3 regions of the Shewanella morhuae genome follow, and region 1 is predicted to be linked to each of the others. Evidence: predicted binding sites of a transcription regulator. Region 1 holds the regulator's gene; each other region holds the start of a gene.

What was found. The regulator MetJ, encoded in region 1, represses methionine synthesis genes. The targets are predictions, from matches to a motif close to TAGACGTCTAGACGTCTA.
Region 2: the regulator MetJ is predicted to act here: its motif matches at 2,480-2,497, upstream of metE (5-methyltetrahydropteroyltriglutamate--homocysteine S-methyltransferase).
Region 3: the regulator MetJ is predicted to act here: its motif matches at 2,608-2,625, upstream of metK (methionine adenosyltransferase).

Annotation. Positions count from the first base shown of each region.
Region 1 is NZ_PYSG01000002.1:53,554-60,749, forward strand. Features, by position in the region: gene nrfD (NrfD/PsrC family molybdoenzyme membrane anchor subunit) at 1-855, shown strand, start outside; gene C9I43_RS00805 (sulfite exporter TauE/SafE family protein) at 961-1,701, opposite strand; gene metJ (met regulon transcriptional regulator MetJ) at 1,828-2,142, opposite strand; gene metB (cystathionine gamma-synthase) at 2,354-3,517, shown strand; gene C9I43_RS00820 (bifunctional aspartate kinase/homoserine dehydrogenase II) at 3,529-5,922, shown strand; gene metF (methylenetetrahydrofolate reductase) at 6,150-7,034, shown strand; gene C9I43_RS00830 (methyl-accepting chemotaxis protein) at 7,117-7,196, opposite strand, start outside.
Region 2 is NZ_PYSG01000002.1:2,854,801-2,861,996, forward strand. Features, by position in the region: gene metE (5-methyltetrahydropteroyltriglutamate--homocysteine S-methyltransferase) at 99-2,369, opposite strand; gene C9I43_RS12970 (LysR family transcriptional regulator) at 2,570-3,475, shown strand; gene C9I43_RS12975 (HDOD domain-containing protein) at 3,572-4,300, opposite strand; gene C9I43_RS12980 (TonB-dependent receptor) at 4,574-6,535, opposite strand; cobalamin riboswitch at 6,644-6,871, opposite strand.
Region 3 is NZ_PYSG01000002.1:2,648,470-2,655,665, reverse strand. Features, by position in the region: gene C9I43_RS12125 (FecCD family ABC transporter permease) at 1-34, opposite strand, end outside; gene C9I43_RS12120 (ABC transporter substrate-binding protein) at 31-1,062, opposite strand; gene metK (methionine adenosyltransferase) at 1,414-2,565, opposite strand; gene tkt (transketolase) at 3,053-5,047, shown strand; gene epd (erythrose-4-phosphate dehydrogenase) at 5,164-6,180, shown strand; gene C9I43_RS12100 (phosphoglycerate kinase) at 6,318-7,196, shown strand, end outside.

The sequences.
Region 1 (7,196 bases):
GGCAGTTTATTGATTGGCATTAGTTTACGCTGGGCGAATAATGAACTCAGCACTGGTGCTGAAAGCGGTATTCTCAAAGCGGCTGCCATTATTGGACCAGTAGCAATTAGCTTAGGTTTGGCTTGCTTAGTGTTTGATTTAACTAAACCATTCCATTTCTGGCTGATTTTAATTCACTATAACTTCCAATCTGTGATGGCTATTGGTGTACTCGCGCTACTGGCTTATTCGCCCTTAGCGTTCGCCTATGCGGTGTTAGTGCTGCGGGATGACTTACCCAAATGGGGTTTGGGTTTCCTCACTCCTGTCGCTAAGTTACTTATGCCATTTAGAAAACTGATTGAAGTGCTGCTGTTTGTCCTCGCCATTGGCGTTGGCGCTTACACTGGTTTCTTAATATCGGCGATGAATGCTTATCCAATGCTCAATACAGCGGTATTACCGGCGCTATTTTTAGTATCAGGTTTATCGGCGGGAGCGGCGGCCAATGCGTTATTGGCGTTAGTGATGTTTAAAACCGATAGCCACGATAAAACCTTAGTGAAGATGCACGGTTTAGAGTTGCCCGTAATGGCGATTGAAATCCTGCTACTGTTCATGTTGTTTTGCGCCTTGTACTTTAAAGGTGGCGCGGCGGCTGCGGCGTTGGCATCGTTAAGTTCTGGTTTATGGGCTAGCGTGTTCTGGGTAGGGGTTGTTGGAATTGGCTTTGGTATTCCGCTGCTGTTTATGCTGTTACCAGCTGCGACGCGTCACACTAAGGGGGCAATGATTATGGTGGCGTGTGCTAGCTTAACGGGCGTGCTCGCCTTAAGACATTTTATTGTATATGCAGGACAAAGCTATTTAAGTTGAGCGTGAACTGGCTTTAGATATTGATAGATAAAGAAAAGCACTGATAATATCAGTGCTTTTCTATTACCAGAATGCAAAGGTATTTTACCCGTAAAGGACAACTTATTAGGCTAATAGCTCAATAACGGATTTCACCGTTAATACTAAGGCACTGATACTGCAAAGAATCAAAGTCGCCATTTTAGTCTTATCTTTATCGACTCGGCCCACTAATCGCCCCGCGACTAAATAACCTAAAATCACCGAAGGTAGCAACATTAACGACAACCACAGGTGCTTTATTTCTAATAAGCCAGTAATCGCCAGAATCCCCATGGCAATGGCAGAGCTAAAAATAAAAAAGGCAGATAGTGCAGCACGAAACTGTGAGGCATCTTTACCTGCTAACAGTATCGCCATCGGTGGGCCACCGATGGCGGCGATATTACCGAAAATCCCTGAGACGATCCCCGCACCGAAAAGCGTTTTTTTATTCACTGGTAGGCTAAATTTGTACAGGCTAAGAATAACCGCTACGGCCACAATGGCAGCGATAGATAAACCTAATATGGATTGTGGCGCAAACAACAACAGGCTTGCGCCGATAAAACCACCAGGCACTCGGCCGATAAGAGCATATTGCAAGCCATTGAATTCTAAGTGGCCACGCTCGCGCATTAAGGTCAGTAGGGAGATTGTGAACCCCATTGCAATCACGGGACCAGGTACAAGCTGTGGATTGATAATATACAGTAGTGGACTGGCGACAACCGCAAGACCAAATCCAATCAGGCTCTGAGTTAAAGCACCAAGAAACACAGCTAGCGAGGCTAAGGCGAGTGTTTGCGGGTCAATCATTGAAAACATAAGTATTCCTAATACTCAAACAATCTCAAAATGTGCATTGTGTGTTGAGGGTATTTGGATATAAACAAAAAGGGATCGTTAACGATCCCTATTGATGAGCACTGTGATATTTGATGCGATGAATCGCTATTCCATATCTTCCCACTCGATTCCCATTTGATCCATCAACAACTTGGCTTCAGAAGGAATACTATCAGGACTGTCTTTTGACAGATCTTCATCATTCGGCAATGGCTGGCCAGTATAGGCGTGCAAAAATGCTTCACACAACAACTCGCTGTTGGTGGCGTGACGCAAATTATTGACCTGACGACGAGTTCGTTCGTCCGTAAGGACCTTAAGCACTTTGAGCGGAATAGACACAGTAATTTTTTTTACTTGTTCATTCTTCTTGCCATGTTCAGCATAGGGGCTGATGTATTCCCCATTCCATTCAGTCATTGACTCACCTGTTATAACGCTAAATTCGGGGCAGATTTTAAACTCTTACCAACAACAGTCAAATTATTGCGACTATTTCTTTATGATGCAAATAGATTTCTTTATGTTTAGACGTCTAAACGTCTTAACTCCTATTGACGATAGCGCTGGGCTTAGGTACATTTAGACGTCCAGACATCTCTATCTGTCTACCGAATTTAGGAGCCCATCCATGGCAGAGCATCAATTAGCCACACTGGCAGTGCGTCAGGGTATCGAAACTGATACCCAATATGGCGCAGTAGTGCCACCGATTTATTTGTCGACTAATTACGCCTTTGATGGTCATAAAAATCCCCGCGAATTTGATTACAGTCGTTCAGGCAATCCTACTCGCTGCATTTTAGGCGATGCGTTAGCGCAATTAGAAAAGGGGGCCACTGGCATAGTGACTTGCACGGGCATGGCGGCCATCACTTTAGTCACTACCTTACTTGGGCCTGATGACTTATTAGTTGTGCCCCACGATTGCTACGGCGGCTCTTACCGTTTATTTATCAACTTAGCAAAGAAAGGCCAATTTAAGCTAATTGTGGTTGACCAAACCGACAGCCAAGCGTTAGCGATTGCGATAGCACAAAAACCAAAAATGGTGTGGCTCGAAACCCCATCGAACCCATTATTGCGCGTGGTCGATATTGAGGCCATTGCTAAAGTGAGCCATGAGATTGGTGCGCTGGTGGTGGTCGATAACACTTTTTTATCGCCGATATTGCAACAACCCCTATTGTTAGGCGCGGATATTGTTATCCACTCCACCACTAAATATATCAATGGTCACAGTGATGTGGTTGGTGGCGCTGTGATCGCCAAAGATGCACAAATCGGCGAAAACTTACATTGGTGGTCGAACACGCTAGGCTTAACTGGGTCGGCTTTTGACAGTTACTTAACCCTGCGCGGTCTGCGTACTTTAGCGGTACGTATTCGTGAGCATCAAGCCAATGCCCAGCGTATTGTAGCCGTGTTAACCCAAAGCCCTGTGGTGAGCAAAGTCTATTATCCTGGTCTTGCGGATCATCCCGGTCATGCCGTTGCCGCTAAGCAGCAAAAAGGCTTTGGCGCTATGCTGAGTTTTGAGCTCAAGGGCGGCGAGGCCGAAGTCGTAGCTTTTTTAGGTGCGCTCAGGTTATTTAGCGTGGCAGAAAGCCTAGGTGGCGTTGAAAGTTTAGTGGCAGTGCCTGCAACTATGACCCATAGAGCAATGGAGCCGCAGGCGCGTTTTGAAGCGGGCATAAAAGAGACCCTATTGCGTCTGTCGGTGGGGATTGAAGATGCCGCCGATTTAGTTGCAGATATTCAAGCAGGACTTGCCGCAGCTGCGGCTTGTCAGTAGAGGAATACTAGATGGCACGTTGTCACTTACACAAATTTGGTGGCTCCAGTTTAGCGGATGCCGATTGTTATCGCCGAGTCGCCCATATTCTATTAACCCACGGTCATAGTGATGATTTAGTGGTGGTATCTGCTGCGGGTAAAAGCACCAATTTCCTGTATAAATTACTATCGCTGCGTGATGCTGGGCAATTATGGCAAGAAGAATTACAGGTCTTAATTAGCTACCAACAAGGTTTGATTGAACAACTGTTATCCAGTGAGCAGGCCCGCGATTTACGCGAGCGTTTAAGTACCGATAGATCGCAATTAGTGACTTTGTTATCACTTGAACAGCATAACGAATACCAAGTGAATTACGTGGTCAGTTTTGGCGAGCGTTGGTCGGCTCGTTTGATGGCGGCGCTGCTGCGCGAATCTGGTGTGGCCGCAAGCCATGTGGATGCCTGTTCCATTTTAATTGCCGATGAAGCCGCAGTACCGCAAATTCGGCTGCAAGAATCCCGTGCTAAAGTACAAGCGTTATTGGCAACGCACCCAAATGAGCGACTGGTTATCACAGGGTTTATCTGCGCCAACGAGCGTGGTGATACGCTATTACTTGGCCGTAACGGCTCAGATTTTAGTGCTAGCTTAATTGCCAGCCTTGCCGATATTGAGCGGGTAACCATTTGGACTGATGTAGAAGGGGTGTTCAATGCTGACCCGAATAAAATCAACGATGCCAAATTACTGAAAAGCATGTCTCTTGCTGAAGCCGACCGTCTAGCGCGTTTAGGCTCACCGGTATTGCATTGCCGCACTTTGCAGCCGCTGTTTAATACCGAAGTGAGTTTAGCGGTGCGCTCAAGTTATGCATCGCACACTGACTTTACCTTGATTGCTCCCCACAGTTCGTCAGCGAGCGCGCCTGTGGTGACGAACCTCAATGCAGTCGTGCTGTTCGGCTTTAAGCTCACGGGCGAATTAACAAGCCTATTAGATTCGTTGATCGCAGCGGGTTTAACACCATTAGCCCATTGGACGTCTGCCCATCAAAGAGTTGAGCTGGCCTATACCGCTGAAAATCAAAAACAAGTTCAAATATTACTCGACGCTCAAGAGCAAGCATTAGGGATCAGCGATCAGCAGATCAACACAGATCTCGGCCTAGTGGCATTAGTCAGTGCTGATGCTGAGCATTATCGTCGCAGTTTTGCTCGCTTACTGAGCCGTGACGCTAAACCTTTGTTTAGCGGTGACTTAAGTCTGGTGACTTTGGTACCACAGTCGCAGGTCAATCTGTTAACGCAAAAGGTGCATCGCCGCTGTGCAGGCCCGCGTAAGCGCATTGGCGTTTTATTGCTGGGTGTAGGCAATATCGGTGAAGCATGGGTTGATTTATTTAAGTCGGTTTCAGTATCACTTGACCATGAACTTGAAGCTAGCGTTGAGCTAGTCGGCTTAGTCAGTTCGAGTAAAGCCCTAATAAAGCCCGCAGGGATTAATCTTGCGGCGTGGCAGAGTGAGTTTAATACTGAGGCAACGCCTTGGCAGTACGAGCATTTGTTCGAGCAGTTAGAACAGGTTAAATGTGATGAGCTGGTGGCCTTAGATATCAGTGCCAGCGCCAGTTTAACCTTGCAATACCCTGAGCTATTCGAGCGCGGTATTCATGTGGTCAGTGCTAATAAACTCGCAGGATCAGGCCCACTGCCTTTTTACCGTGAGTTAAAGCAGCAGTTAGGTAACCGTCGTTTATTTTGGCGCTATAACGCCAGCTGCGGCGCAGGTTTGCCGATTCAACATGCGCTGAATGATTTGCGTAACAGCGGTGATAGCGTTGAGGCCGTGGGCGGGATTTTTTCTGGCACCTTGTGTTGGTTATTTGAGAAATACGACACCAGTAAGCCATTTTCTGAATTAGTGGTTGAAGCCAGAGGCTTAGGTATTACTGAGCCCGATCCGCGCGACGATCTTTCAGGTCGCGATATGCAGCGTAAACTGCTTATCTTAGCCCGTGAGATTGGCCTTGAAATCGAGCTCGAGGATATTGAACTGCGCTCACTCGTACCAGCCGATTTGGCCGATATTCCCTTAGATCAATTTATGGCTCGTATTGGCGAGTTAGATAACGATTTACTGCAGCAATATGGCGCAGCGGCGGAGCAAAATAAGGTGCTCAGATATGTGGCATCTTTAGATAATAGCGGCCCGGAGTTAAAAGCCGAAGTCGGCTTGCAGTGGATTGATGTCCATCATCCCTACGCTAACTTAACCCCAGGTGATAACGTGTTTGTGATCCGCAGTGCCTTCTACCAAGGTAACCCGCTGATCATCCGTGGACCGGGTGCAGGACGCGAAGTGACCGCGGCGGCAGTGCAGTCTGATCTGACACAGATCTGTCGCGATCTGCTACAGGAATAGCCGAGTGTGATCGAAGCAGCTTACTTATTGAAGGACTCATTCGAGTCCTTTTTTATTGGCTAAAATAAATTACTGCATCGCAGCTAATAAAATACGCGAAGTGGGCATTTTTTGACTTGACTTACATCTTAGTTTCTCTAGTATATGGACATGTAGACGTCTAAACGTCTATTTAAACTAATTCATATTAGCAAAGAGTAGCGCCAAGGGCGGTTGAGGAAATACACATGGCTTTTCATCACGCACAACATTCACAGTCGCTAAACCAAAGCTTGTCAGAGCTTAATGGCGATATTAATGTTTCTTTTGAGTTTTTTCCGCCATCGACCCCCGAAATGGAACAAATTTTATGGAACTCAATCCGCCGTTTAGAGCCACTCAAGCCTAAGTTTGTGTCAGTCACTTATGGCGCTAACTCTGGTGTGCGCGATCGTACCCACAGCGTGATTGAACGTATTCAGCAGGAAACCAACCTCGTTGCTGCGCCGCATCTGACTTTAGTCGATGCCAGCGATGAAGAGCTATTAGAACTGGCTAAGCATTACTGGAAATCGGGCGTGCGTGACATAGTGGCGCTACGGGGAGACTTACCTGCTGGTAGCGCAAAACCCACCCGTTTTGCAGCTGATTTAGTACGTTTGCTGCGCTCAGTGGCCGACTTTGATATTTCTGTCGCCGCATATCCTGAAGTACATCCCGATGCAAATAATGCACAGGCAGATTTAATTAACCTTAAACGTAAGATTGATGCGGGTGCTAGCCGCGCCATTACTCAGTTTTTCTTCGATGTGGAATCTTACCTGCGTTTTCGTGACCGTTGCGTTGCAGCGGGGATTGATGTTGAAATCGTGCCGGGCATTTTACCAGTGACCAACTTTACTCAGCTGAAACGTTTTGCGGGTATGACCAATGTGTCACTACCAGGTTGGCTACATAAACAGTTTGAAGGGCTAGAAAACGATGCGGGTACGCGTCAATTAGTCGGTGCAAACGTGGCGATTGATATGGTTAAGGTATTGTCACGTGAAGGCGTGAAAGACTTCCATTTTTATACGTTAAATCGCGCTGAATTGACCTATGCGATTTGCCATACCTTAGGTGTGCGAGTGTAGTTTGCTATAGAGGTTGGGAAGGTCAGATTAAAAAACGCCGCACAATAATAATGCGGCGTTTTTGTTTTTAGGTTAATAATTGCTAGATCCTAAATTGTGCTATTAGGGTTTGTAAGCGTGCTGACAGTTGTGCCAGTTCATCACCTGCCTGCGCTGTTTGTT
Region 2 (7,196 bases), 2.8 Mb from region 1:
ATTAAATACTGACCATTCTCAACTCAGATTAATAAATCAATAATGGATGCCAAGGCATCCATTATTGATAGTGAGCAAGCGCATTTTAAGCGAACGTATTAGCCTAAACGACGACGTAACTCCCGCGTTGCAACAACCATGTTTTTTAGTGCAGGTTCAACTTCATCCCAGGTGCGCGTTTTAAGGCCACAATCTGGGTTGACCCATAATTGACGTACTGGTACTTTTTGCGCTGCTTTTTCAATTAATTGCACTATCTCATCCACACTGGGCGTATTGGGTGAGTGGATATCATAAACACCGGGACCGATTTCATTTGGGTAAGCAAAATCTTCAAATGCGTTTAATAGCTCCATTCGTGAGCGCGAAGTCTCAATGGTTATGACGTCAGCATCCATCGCAGCAATAGCGGCAATTGTGTCGTTAAACTCGCTATAACACATATGGGTATGAATTTGAGTTTCGTCAGTCACGCCTGCGGCGCTGAGTTTAAAGGCATTAACCGCCCAATCTAAATAAACCTGCCACTCGCTGTGCTTCAATGGCAGACCTTCACGAAAGGCAGGCTCATCAATTTGAATAATGCCAATACCCGCATTTTGTAAATCCACCACTTCATCACGGATCGCCAACGCCAATTGGGTGGCTATCGCATCACGGCTAATATCTTCACGGGCAAATGACCAATGCAAAATCGTTACCGGCCCAGTTAACATCCCTTTGACAGGCTTATCTGTCAGACTTTGGGCAAACTCAGCCCAATCTACTGTCATCGCTTTGGGACGACTGACATCACCGTAAATCAATGGCGGCTTAACGCAACGCGAGCCATAACTTTGCACCCAACCATTTTTGCTAAAACCGACACCTGTTAATTGCTCTCCAAAGTATTCCACCATATCGTTACGCTCAGCTTCACCATGTACTAGCACATCAATGCCCAGTTTTAATTGGCGATCAATAGTGTCGCGGGTAACTTGTTGTAATTGCTCAGTGTATTGCGCATCGTTTAACTCGCCTTTACGCCAACGGCTACGCAAACCACGAATGGCAGGGGTTTGTGGAAAAGAGCCAATGGTGGTGGTAGGTAATAATGGCAAACGATATTTCTGCTGCTGCACACTTTGGCGCACGCTAAAACCATTCACACGCTCATAATCCGCTGCGGTTAATGCATCAACGCGATCAATAACCTGCTTATCTGCCAATTGTGCTTTAGCTTGGCGACGGGCAATGCAAAATGCGGTGATTTTTTGTGCTTCATCTGAGTTAGGCGCTAATAACAGTTGGCGAATCTTACCCAGCTCTAATAATTTTTGTTTAGCAAATGCCAGTTGTTTACGTAGAACAGGCAGTAACTTGACCTCAACATCTAAATCCACGGGGCTGTGCAGCAATGAACACGAAGTACCAATCCACAGTCGATCACCTAAATCACGGGCCACGGAGCCGATACGTTCTGCAATCAAGTCAATTTCTGCCGCCCATACGTTACGGCCATTAACCACGCCCAACGATAAAATTTGCTCGTTACCTAGTGCATTGGCAAACACCTCGAGTTGTTCGGGTGCCGTGACTAAATCTAAGTGTAAACCCGCAACAGGCAAGGCTGAAACTAAGGTTTGCTGGTGCGCAATACCACCGTAATAACTCGCCAATAGGATGTTAACCTTGGCGGTGCTGAGTGTTTGATAAGCCTCAGTAATCGCCGCTTGCCAGTGAGCATCGAGCTCTAATGCTAGTACAGGCTCATCTAGCTGCACCCACTCGACGCCTTGGGTAGTAAAGCGCGCCAAAATATCAGCATATGTAGTTAATAAATTAGGCAATAAACTTAGTTTGTCGAATTCTGTACCTACCGTTTTTGCCAGATACAAGTAACTGACTGGCCCCAATAATATCGGTTTAGCTTGGTGTCCTTGAGCTTTCGCTTCGTTAACTTCATCAAAAAACTGTTCATAAGCAATACTAAATACTTGGTTTTGCGACAACTCAGGCACTAAATAGTGATAGTTAGTATTAAAGAACTTGGTCATTTCAGATGCTGGAGCATCTGTGCCTGTTGGTGCCCGGCCACGGGCAACACGGAATAAGGTGTCTAAATCCACATTGCCTTCACCACGGTGACGCTCAGGAATCGCATTTAACGTGGCGCTTAAAGTCAGCACTTGATCGTAAAAAGCAAAATCCCCTACAGGCACTTGCTCAATACCCGCCTCACTCTGCCATTGCCAATGAGTGCGACGAAGTTCTGCAGCTACCTCACAAAGTTGAGCTTGCGTGCTTTCTCCGCGCCAATAAGCCTCTAAGGCAAATTTCAGTTCACGACGGCGACCAATACGGGGAAATCCAAGACTATTTAGTTGCATATTCTATTTTCCTTTATTTGAAATGAGCCCTATTCGGCACGCGCACCCACTCGGTTGTGTTCTCTTGGCACTTTAAAATCTGTCTGCCGAGATAAATAACAACAGGCGTCTGGACGTCTAGAAGTTTATTGTGTTAATCTCTATCCCAGCAACCGAATTGATTTCAAGCACAACATGAGCGAAATTCACTTGGAGTGAACATGATCGAACTAAGACACCTGCGCACCTTAATGGCACTAAAGGAAAGTGGCAGCTTGGCGGGCGCGGCCAAAAAACGTTTTGTCACTCAGTCAGCCCTCTCACATCAAATTAAAGAGTTAGAGCTGCGAATTAATTCGCCCATTTTTGTGCGTAAAAGTAAGCCGCTATCATTCACCCAAGAAGGTGCGCGATTATTACATCTGGCCGAAGAAATTTTGCCTAAGGTGTTAGAGACCGAAAGTGATCTAAAGAATGGACTTGAAACCGAAATTAATCAGTTACGAGTCGGCATTGAATGCCACAGCTGTTTTCGCTGGCTAATGCCTGTAATGGAAAAGTTTAGGCAACAACACCCACTAGCAGAGTTAGACTTGTCTAGTCGTCATCTGTTCGATTCGCTTAACGCCCTAGAAATGGGAGAGTTAGATATTGTGCTCACCTCAGATCCTGTGCCTGGGCATTCATTGGCTTATCAGCATTTATTTGATTTTGAAGTGAAATTAGTGGTGGCCAACGATCATCCTTTAGCGAAAGAAGCTTATATCACCCCGAAACAATTGACGCGTTTACCGATTATCAGCTATCCAGTGCCACTGGCCCGTTTAGACATTTACCGTCACTTTTTAGAACCTGCTGGCGTTGAAGCTGGCGAGCAAAAAACCTGTGATTTAACCATGATGTTACTACAACGTATCGCCTGCAAAGACGGTATCGCCGCGTTACCGAACTGGTCGATTAATGAGGCACATGGCTTGAGTTTAACAACGGTAAAACTGGGCGCAGAAGGTTTAAAACGTCCCTTGTTTGGCGCCTATCGCCGCCATAGTAATAATTCTGTATTGATTCAGCAGTGGTTACAGTTAGTGGCAAATGAAGGGTTATCCCGTCAAAACAACGGTAATTAATTCGTTCTACAATAACCAGCCTACAAAATTCAGGCTGGTTATTTGCTTTAAACTCATTATTTAATCAACGCATTATAGGGTTTTCGAGCAAAATAATTACAGCGGATTCATCAGTAAGCCACGAATAGATAATACGCGGCGCAGGATTAAACCTGCTGAATTAGGGTTACCTGTTTGGCGCAGATTGTGCGCAATCATAAACTCTTGGCGTAAATCTTGATCTAAATCGAGTGCCTCAAAGGCCTCTATTGTTAGTGTCTGTTGCTGATTATCAATCACTGATTTAATCGCACTCAACGGGAACGGTTGTTCGGCATTAGCATTTAAATAAGCAAATGCGGTTAATGCGATAATGAGGCCAAACACACTAAATAAGGCTAGTGTTTGTACTTCGTCGGCATCAATGTCAACACCTTCCATATCGACCAAACTGTCTACTGCATCCGTGGCGATATTTTCTGTTAGCTTCCAATAACCATGAACTAACTTTTTATAGGGCTGAGGCAACTCATCGAGGCGTTCTTTGAGATAAAACGCAAAGGCGTAGCGATAGATATTCACCTGACCTAGGCGGATCAGCGCCTCTTTCAACGAACGCGCTTTGTGGTTTTCAACCACCGCCGCCTGCGCCGAATTACTCCGCATTAGCATATGAGCTGACAATGCCGGATCGCTCGAGACAATATCAATCACGTTACGAATATCGCCTTCAGCAAGGATCGCCTTTTTGAGTGGAATTAAAATTCCTCGGCGGCCGATCACTTGTTCTTCATTGGCGATGATAGCGCTAACTTGAGAAAAAACCTGCTGCTCAAGATCTGTCATAAAACACTTTACACCTATTAATTTGCACTGGTATTGGTTCGGTTACAGCGCATACCATACCAAAATACTCATCATTTTAGCTATAGAGAGCGCAGTAATGGCATTAGTGACGCCCATTTTTATTCAAACTCACTAACAACTATAGATAACGACAGTTAATACAAACAACTTAAACAATATTCAAAATTATCGTACTTTAAGATTTATGCATTGAATGGAATGTAAGAATAAAAAAGCCAGACTTAGTCTGGCTTTAAAAAGGATTTATCAAGCTTAGAAACGATAACCCACGGTAAAGCGTACATCACGGCCACGGCCTGAGTAGTAACTATCGCCCCAAGCCCCGCCATAATAACCTGAACTGACATAATCTTTATCAAATAGGTTATCGATGCGCAAACTCGCCAGCCAAGCATCACGGGTATAGTTAAGGGCTAAATTACTCAGTACATAACTGGCTAACTTATCACCTTCATTGCCATTATCGCCTTCGATAAAACGATCGCCGGTATAAATAGCTTCGGCAAATACTTGGAAATGTTCGGCAATATCCATGCTGAGATAACCGCGCCCAGTATGCTCTGCCACCCAAGACAATTGCTTGCCATCGTTTAAACCGTCAGTAAATTCGGCATCGGTATAGTTATATTCTAACCCTAGCTGCAACGCTTGAGTAATCTGCCAATCCCAATCGGCACTCGCGCCATAACGACGTGAAGCATCAGCATTGACGTTAGCACCTTGGAAGCTGCCACCTTCTGGCATTGGCGCACTAGGATCAAACACGATTTCATCTTCTAAATCGAGGCGATATAAGCTAATTCGTAAAGTTTGGCTAGTAAGAGTCCAATCCCAGCCCGCTTCATAGGAGCGACCCGTTTGTGGCTTTAAGCCAAACACATCTTTAGGGGTGTAAGCTTGCTCATCGACCTTAGCAAAACGAAAGTTATCATCGACACGTAAATACAGTCTATGCTCGGCACTAGGACGATAGTTGAGTCCTAGTTCAAAGGCATGGGCATCTTCATCAAGGTCAATACCCAGAGGATAGACTTGACCATCTTTTAATTCATCTTGAATCCAAGCATAACGCCCACCCACCACATAACTTAACGTAGGGCTTAAAGGCACTGTCGCATGCACATAGGCACTCTGTGTCTGCTGCACATTACTACGTTGCATGCTATCAAAATCAGCCTTACCACGACTAATATCTAAACCTGTCACTAAGTTCAGCTCACCTTGCTGCGTAGTATAATTAGCGATCGCTTTAGGGCTAAACATCAGCATTGAGCGGGTATTTTGGCTATTAGCGCCCCAGTTCAACGAAGAAACTAAGGTATCGCTATAATCGACATCCGCCGCAAGCGCCCAGTGTTGAGTCAGTTGGTGCTGATAACCGGTACGTGCCGCGGTGGTCATCTCGTGAATATACTCTTGGGTATTATCAGAATGGCGCGGATCGGCTTTAAATTGTGCCTTGGTGAGTGAGCCTGGGTTTTCACGATCATCATCGTAATAACTGGTTTCAACAAAAAACGAATCGGTGGCAGTTTTATACTGAATACGCCCTAAAATAGAACCGGTTTCGTTAGCATTGTGCTCACGATAATTATCGCCTTGATTGTAGCTGCCCGTTAAAAAGTAGCGCCAATCTTTATTAATGGCACCTGAAATATCACCACGGCCTTCATAGGTATCAAAGCTGCCACCAGACAACTGCATGCTACCACCAGTATTTTCAGGGGATTTAGTAACAATATTGATAACACCACCAACGGCTTGATCGCCATAAAGCACACCAGCACTGCCAGATAATATTTCGATACGTTCCACTTGGTTAAGCGGAATCGCATTGAGGCTTGGCGCTGCAATATCAATATTATTAAGACGGCGACCATCGAGCAAAATCAGGGTATTGTTGACCGCCGTGCTCGCGCTAAAGCCGCGCATAGCAAAGCTAGTGCCGATATTATTATCAGAAAGTTGAATACCACTTTGACCACGCAATACTTCGGTTACGCTCGTTGCGCCACTCATTTCAATGGCCGCGGCATCAATCACATTTACATTAGCGGCAATGTTTAGCGGAGTATTATCAGAGCGACCAATCACGACAACATGCTCGTCGACTTTAGCGGTACTGGTATCGTTAGCTGCCATAGCAGGCACGATAAGTGAAAAACTGCAAAGGCTACTCATTAGCAGCGCGATTTTTGTTGGATTTGTTCCCATTTTACCTTTAACTCCTGCAAGGAAAACGGGGCATTAGCGCCACGATATGCTTCATTCAGTATCAATACTGACATAGGCTATCGCATTTTGAGATCTGCCCACCGAAATCTCAAAAACACCTTTAGGGCCGGTCTCCGGACTTAAGCTAGGTTAATCCATTACGGATTAACGCGAGACTCATCTTTCATACTACGACTATTGAGTCCATCTTAGACTCTTAACTCGCGTACGGCTGTCTCTCACTTTTTACCGTTGCGGGGGCAGTGCCAGAATTTCACAGGCTTCCCGATTATCTCGCAGCCTTAGCAGGCGAGCACCTCAGAAGGTTGACTTAATATTTAAGCTGGGGTTAAAAGCAGAATGTCGTTGCTGGTAACCTTTTTTTATTAAATATACTGCTATTTAGCAGTAATCGCGCGCATTATAGACGTCTATATGGATAAAAGTCCATTAATCCACATAAATCCTCGACGCTATTGCCCTCTATCATTATCGTGATTTTTTGCTTAAATATAGCGCCAGATGTGCGGTATCAAAAACACGGCTGCCACAAGCAATTAAGCACTCACCCGCATAAATAAATCAAATATATTTAGCAACTTACTGAGCAAAAGATGAAAAGAGTCACACTTTATCATTTGAGTCACATACACCGACTAGC
Region 3 (7,196 bases), 2.6 Mb from region 1:
AGCTCACAACCCCGATGGTTTTTGACATCATCATGGCTGTTTCACTAATTGTTGGTATGACTCATCACTGAGCGTGCTATGGAAAAATAGCTCGAAGAAGGCTTGTGTATCTGCCTGTAACCCTGCCTGTATTTTAGGATCGAAATGGGCATGTAATCTTCGCAAACCTAATAAACGATTAATGCCCGGTGGTGCATCTAACCAACCAAACGGAAAACGAGGGTAGTGTAAAACCTGCTGTTGCTGCACAGCGTTAATACCTTGCCATTGGCTGTTGGTTAAAATGTGCTGATATGTGGATTCATCCTGTGTTAAAACTACATCCGGTTGCCATAGCAGTAATTGCTCCATTGATACTTGTCCAAGGCCATGGCGCCCAGCTTGTTTTGCTACATTTTCTAATCCAAGTAGTTCGGCTGCCTCGGTATGTAATGACCCCGCTAAACCGGTTTCTAATCCTTTTGCGCCTCTGGCGGCATAGAACCGCAGAGGTTTTCTTTGAGTTGATGAAAAGATGCGGGCATCAGTTAGTATTTTTTCAGCCATATTAGCTAAGGGTTCAGCCCTTGCTACCACGCCAAGAACATCAGCTACTTGCCTGATTTGTTCGGCTGAGTCAGACAATTTACCGCTAACTAAAAGATAGGGGATCCCCGTGAGTGCGGTAATACGCTCCGCCTGAGAGCGAAAAGTGTCAGTAACACTGCCGCTGTCGATAATAATATCTGGTTTGAGTGCGAGTAACTGTTCAATCGACAAGGTGCTAGCACGGCCCGATAATCGGCCTAGTTTAGGTAGTGTCTGTATGCTTTGTGAGAACCATGGGTTATTTCGTGGGATTTCAAAGGCTGAAAATCCAAGTAGTTTTTCGGGTACTAGGGCTAACAGTAATATATCAGCAGGAGCGCCAGCACTGAGTACGCGTTGGATTTTGTTAGCCGCAGGGAGCTTACCAAATGGGAAGACTAATGATTGATTCATCGCCCATAGTGTTGAGGGTACTGCAGTTAAAAGGCCGCAAGAAGCTAACGCTTTTAATAATAAACGCTTCTTTGTATCCATGAAATAATGCCACAATATTCGATATATAGTTATGTATATAGCGAAGGGTATGGAAACATTAAAATGATGTCAAGGTGTTGCAATTTACGCTGATAGAAATGTGATTTAGCTCTAAGTTGTATGATTTTTGTGAGTCTTAAGATTTGTTGCTTAGTAATTTTTATGCACTGGATTTTTATTAGCGCGCCGTTTTTCCGTGCATTTGCATGTAGTTCAGTTAAATCTGCTTGTTGCAGATTGAGTTAGCAGGTTTATTTAATCGGTTAAGTTAAATTTAGGATGTAAAAAAACCGCTGGGTAGCGGTTTTTATGTTTTGTAATCATAGCAGCTTAAATCGTAAACGATTTAAATTATAAACCCGCGTCAGCGCGCAGTGCTTCTGCTTTATCGGTCGCTTCCCAAGGGAACTCGTTACGACCAAAGTGGCCATAAGCGGCAGTTGCTTGGTAAATTGGGCGAGCTAAATCTAACATCGCCGTTAAGCCGTATGGACGTAGTTCAAAGTGTTGACGCACTAACTTGATCAGCAGTTCTTCAGACACTTTACCTGTACCGAAGGTTTCGATGCTGATAGAGGTAGGCTCTGCCACACCAATCGCGTAAGACACTTGGATTTCACAGCGATCAGCAAGACCCGCTGCAACGATATTTTTAGCCACATAACGGGCGGCATAGGCTGCACTACGATCCACTTTTGATGGATCTTTACCTGAGAATGCGCCGCCACCGTGACGGGCCATGCCGCCGTAGGTATCAACGATGATCTTACGACCGGTTAAGCCACAATCACCTACAGGGCCACCAATAACAAAGCGACCAGTTGGGTTGATAAAGAATTTAGTATCTTTATTTAACCATTGAGCAGGCAGAACTGGTTTGATGATGGTTTCCATCACGCCTTCAATTAAGTCGGCTTGTGAAACGTCATCTCTGTGCTGAGTCGATAACACGACAGCATCGATGCCGACAATTTTGCCATCATCATAGGCAAAAGTGACTTGGCTTTTCGCATCTGGACGCAGCCAAGGCAGGGTGCCGCTTTTACGTACTTCAGACTGGCGCTTTACTAATGCATGGGCATAAGTAATAGGCGCTGGCATTAATACATCGGTTTCGTTGTTGGCATAACCAAACATTAACCCTTGATCGCCAGCACCTTGCTCAGCAGGATCGGCACGATCTACACCTTGATTAATATCGGGTGATTGCTTACCAATGGCGTTTAATACTGCGCATGAGTCTGCATCAAAGCCCATATCTGAATTGGTATAACCAATTTCTCGCACGGTTCTGCGGGTGATTTCTTCGATATCAACCCAAGCAGAAGTGGTGACTTCGCCGCCCACTAATACCATGCCAGTTTTGACATAAGTTTCACACGCCACGCGTGCTTTTGGATCTTGAGCCAGAATTGCATCTAGCACAGCATCAGAAATCTGATCTGCAATTTTATCGGGATGACCTTCTGAGACCGACTCAGAAGTAAACAAGTGCTTTGCCATAGTAGGAAAATCTCGTCGTTAGCATTCAAACGTGTAGAAGCATCTACATCTAGACGGCTATTTTAGTGGAATTTCACTTTGATGACACCCCCTAAGCAAAATATTTGCGTATAAAGTGAGGTGTACCCCAAATGTGAAGATAATATCATCGCTTGGTTTATGATATAAGTTGATGAATTTAATTCATTTAAATTCATCTTTTCATTTTTAAATTAATCTGAAACCGTATGCGAACTCTCTCTAGCTTAGGCCATTTTATCCATAATGTTGTTAGGTATCAGTGACAAATAAGCCATGCTAATTTACATGCTAGTGCTATTAATACTGGGTATTTAGCGTGTTTAACGATCAATATACGTAAATTGGAGTGCTTTGGATCGGTTAAACTTAAGTGCTTTAGTGCATTTTCGTTTGCGTCCTCTTCGGATGTAGGGGAAAATATCCATCCAAATTGCCCGCTAGACCTCACAAACAAGCAGGAGAGAGCATGTCTTCCCGTAAAGTACTCGCAAACGCAATCCGTGCGTTAAGTATGGATGCAGTTCAAAAAGCTAATTCAGGCCATCCCGGCGCCCCAATGGGTATGGCAGATATTGCTGAAGTGCTGTGGAATGATTTCCTTAAGCACAACCCGACCAATCCTAAATGGGTAGATAGAGACCGTTTCGTTCTTTCTAATGGTCACGGTTCAATGCTGATCTACTCTTTACTACACCTGAGTGGTTATGAGTTACCGATTGAAGAACTGAAACAGTTCCGCCAACTGCATTCAAAAACACCGGGTCATCCAGAATACGGTTACACCCCAGGTGTTGAAACTACAACGGGTCCACTCGGTGCGGGCATCAGCAATGCTGTCGGTATGGCGATTGCTGAAAAAACCTTAGCGGCACAGTTTAACCGTGACGGTCACGATATTGTCGATCACTACACTTACTGTTTCCTTGGCGACGGCTGTTTAATGGAAGGTATTTCCCACGAAGCCTGTTCATTAGCCGGTACGTTAGGCTTAGGCAAACTGGTTGCATTTTGGGATGACAACGGTATTTCTATCGATGGCCATGTTGAAGGCTGGTTCACCGATGATACGCCAAAGCGTTTTGAAGCTTACGGCTGGCATGTTATTGCAGGTGTTGACGGTCACGATAGTGATGCTATCCGCGCGGCAATCGAAGCGGCTAAAGCGGTTACCGATAAACCAACAATGATTTGCTGCAAAACCATTATTGGTTTTGGTTCACCTAACAAATCTGGCAGCCACGATTGCCACGGCGCACCATTAGGCGATGCAGAAATTGCCGCAGCCCGTGAGTTTCTTGGCTGGCCATATGCCCCATTTGAAATCCCAAGCGAGGTTTATGCAGGTTGGGATGCTAAAGCTGCGGGTGCTGCCCGTGAAGCAGCTTGGAATGAAAAGTTTGCGGCTTACGCTACTGCCTATCCAGAACTGGCTGCTGAATACGATCGCCGTGTACTAAAAGGTGAGTTACCTGCTGATTTTGAAGAAAAAGCGCAAGCATTTGTTCAAGCATCACAGGACAAAGCTGAAGGTATTGCAAGTCGTAAAGCCTCACAAAATGCCATCGGTGCTTTCGGTGCTATGTTGCCTGAACTGTTAGGCGGCTCTGCTGACTTAGCGGGTTCTAACTTGACACTATGGTCAGGTTCTAAAGGTATTCAGGACGATCCAGCTGGTAACTACATCTACTACGGTGTGCGCGAATTTGGCATGAGCGGCATTATGAATGGTGCATCGCTGCACGGTGGTTTCATCAACTACGGCGCAACGTTCATGATGTTCATGGAATATGCCCGCAACGCAGTCCGTATGTCAGCGCTGATGGGGATTCAAAACATTTTCGTTTATACCCATGACTCTATCGGTCAAGGTGAAGATGGTCCAACGCATCAGCCCGTTGAGCAATTAGCTAACTTGCGTATGACGCCAAATATGGCCGTATGGCGCCCATGTGACGCGGCAGAAACAGCGGTTTCTTGGAAAGCGGCTATTCAACGTCGCAATGCTCCAACATCGCTTATCTTTAGCCGCCAAAACCTTAAAGCTCAAGCGCGTACTAGCGAACAGTTAGCTAATGTGGCTAAAGGTGGTTACGTATTGCAAGACTGTGCTGGTACGCCAGAATTTATCTTGATTGCAACGGGTAGCGAAGTACAACTAGCAATGGATGCCGCTGCGGCATTAACCGAACAAGGTAAACACGTTCGTGTGGTTTCTATGCCATCAACTACTGAGTTTGATAAGCAAGATGCCGCTTATAAAGAATCTGTATTGCCACGAGCAGTAACTAAACGTGTAGCGATTGAAGCTGCGCATAGTGACTTCTGGTATAAGTACATTGGTTTTGAAGGCAAAGTTGTAGGTATGACCACTTTTGGTGAGTCAGCACCAGGTAACGTGTTACTTAATCACTTTGGTTTCACTGTTGAAAATGTGCTGAATGCTGCAAAATCACTGGGCTAATGGCTTAAGAGATTAGATTCAATACAAAAGGTTAAACTTTTTAAGCGTTAATCTGTATAATACGGCTTGCAATGTTTTGCAGGCCGTTTTTGTATTTAGAGGAAATAGAGACCTCAATGATCCGAGTTGCTATCAATGGTTATGGCCGTATCGGTCGCTCTATTCTTCGTGCTTTGTATGAGTCAGGGAAGCGGCAGCAAATGCAGATTGTCGCGATTAATGAACTCGCTAAACCTGAAGCCATTATTCATTTGACCCAGTACGACACTACCCATGGTCGGTTTGCCCACAAAGTGAAGCTCGCAGACGATCACATGTTAATTGGCGATGATGCGATTAAAATTCTGCACGAGCCCGATCCCACAAAACTCCCTTGGCATGAAATGGATATAGACATAGTCTACGAGGCCACCGGTGTATTACTCGACCGTAAAAGCTGTGAAGCCCATATTCATGCTGGCGCTAAACAAGTACTGATTAGCCATCCATCCTCTGCCGATGTTGACGCCACGATTGTGTATGGCGTTAACCACGATTTACTCTGCGCAGAACATACCGTCATCTCTAACGCTTCTTGCACGACTAACTGTATTGTGCCGGTGATCGATGTACTCGATTATCATTTTGGCGTTAAAAGTGGCGCGATTACCACGATCCATTCCGCGATGAATGATCAGCAAGTGATTGATGCTTACCACGATGATTTACGTCGCACCCGCGCAGCGAGCCAATCTATTATTCCTGTAGACACTAAACTTGCACGTGGTATTGAGCGTATTTTGCCGCACATGAAAGATAAGTTTGAGGCTATTTCGGTGCGTGTGCCTACCATTAACGTGACCGCGATCGACTTGTCTGTAACCCTTGATAAAATTGTTGATATAGCCACGGTTAATCAGGTGTTGGAGTCCGCAGCCAACGGGCGATTTAACGGTATTTTAGGCTATACTGACGAGCCCTTAGTTTCATGTGATTTTAACCATGATCCGCGCTCCAGTATTGTTGATGGCACTCAAACCCGTGTCAGCGCTGGCCAGTTAGTAAAGCTTCTGCTTTGGTGTGATAACGAGTGGGGTTTTGCCAACCGTATGTTAGATACCAGTTTGGCGATGATTGCAGCCAAACGAGGCTGATAAAAAGTAGATTATTCACCGGTGGGTCATTCAGTTATATGCCAATTCGACGGGATGTCGAGTGCCTAGCGGCAGTAAATTGATACCGGCCATGTGTGAAACCAGTTTGTTTTTTGATTATAAAAGGAAGCGTTACCATGGCAATTATCAATATGTCAGATTTAGATCTACAAGGTAAGCGTGTGCTTATTCGCGAAGATCTCAATGTGCCCGTTAGCAATGGCGTCGTCACCAGTGATGCACGTCTGCGCGCCTCTTTACCGACTATCGAGTTAGCCCTTGCTAAAGGCGCCGCCGTAATGGTGATGTCGCATTTAGGTCGCCCGACTGAAGGTGAATACAATGCCGAATATTCACTGCAACCAGTGGTTGATTACTTGGCAAAAGCTCTGCCTTGTAAAGTGCGTTTAGCGACAGATTATTTAGACGGCGTCGATGTTGCTGTTGGCGAAGTGGTGGTGTTCGAAAACGTGCGCTTTAACGTGGGCGAAGGCAAAAACAACGAAGCGCTGTCGCAAAAAATGGCAGCATTGTGTGATGTCTATGTAATGGATGCCTTTGGTACAGCGCATCGCGCGCAAGCATCGACCCACGGTGTTGGCATGTTTGCTCCAATCGCCTGTGCTGGCCCATTATTAGCACAAGAATTAGATGCCTTAGGCAAAGCGTTAGATAATCCAGCGCGTCCTATGGTGGCTATCGTTGGCGGCTCAAAAGTGTCGACTAAACTCACTGTATTAGAGAGCTTATCTGGCATTGTTGATCAGTTAGTGGTTGGCGGCGGTATTGCAAATACTTTCATCGCAGCGGCAGGTTATAACGTAGGTAAATCACTTTATGAAGTGGATTTACTTGATGAAGCTAAGCGTTTAGTTGCCAATGCTAAGAGTCGTGGCGCTGATATTCCTGTGCCGACGGATGTGGTGGTGGCAAACGAATTTAGTCCAACTGCAGCTGCGACGTTGAAAGCAGTGGGTGATGTTAGCGACAGTGAAATGATTTTTGATATAGGTCCC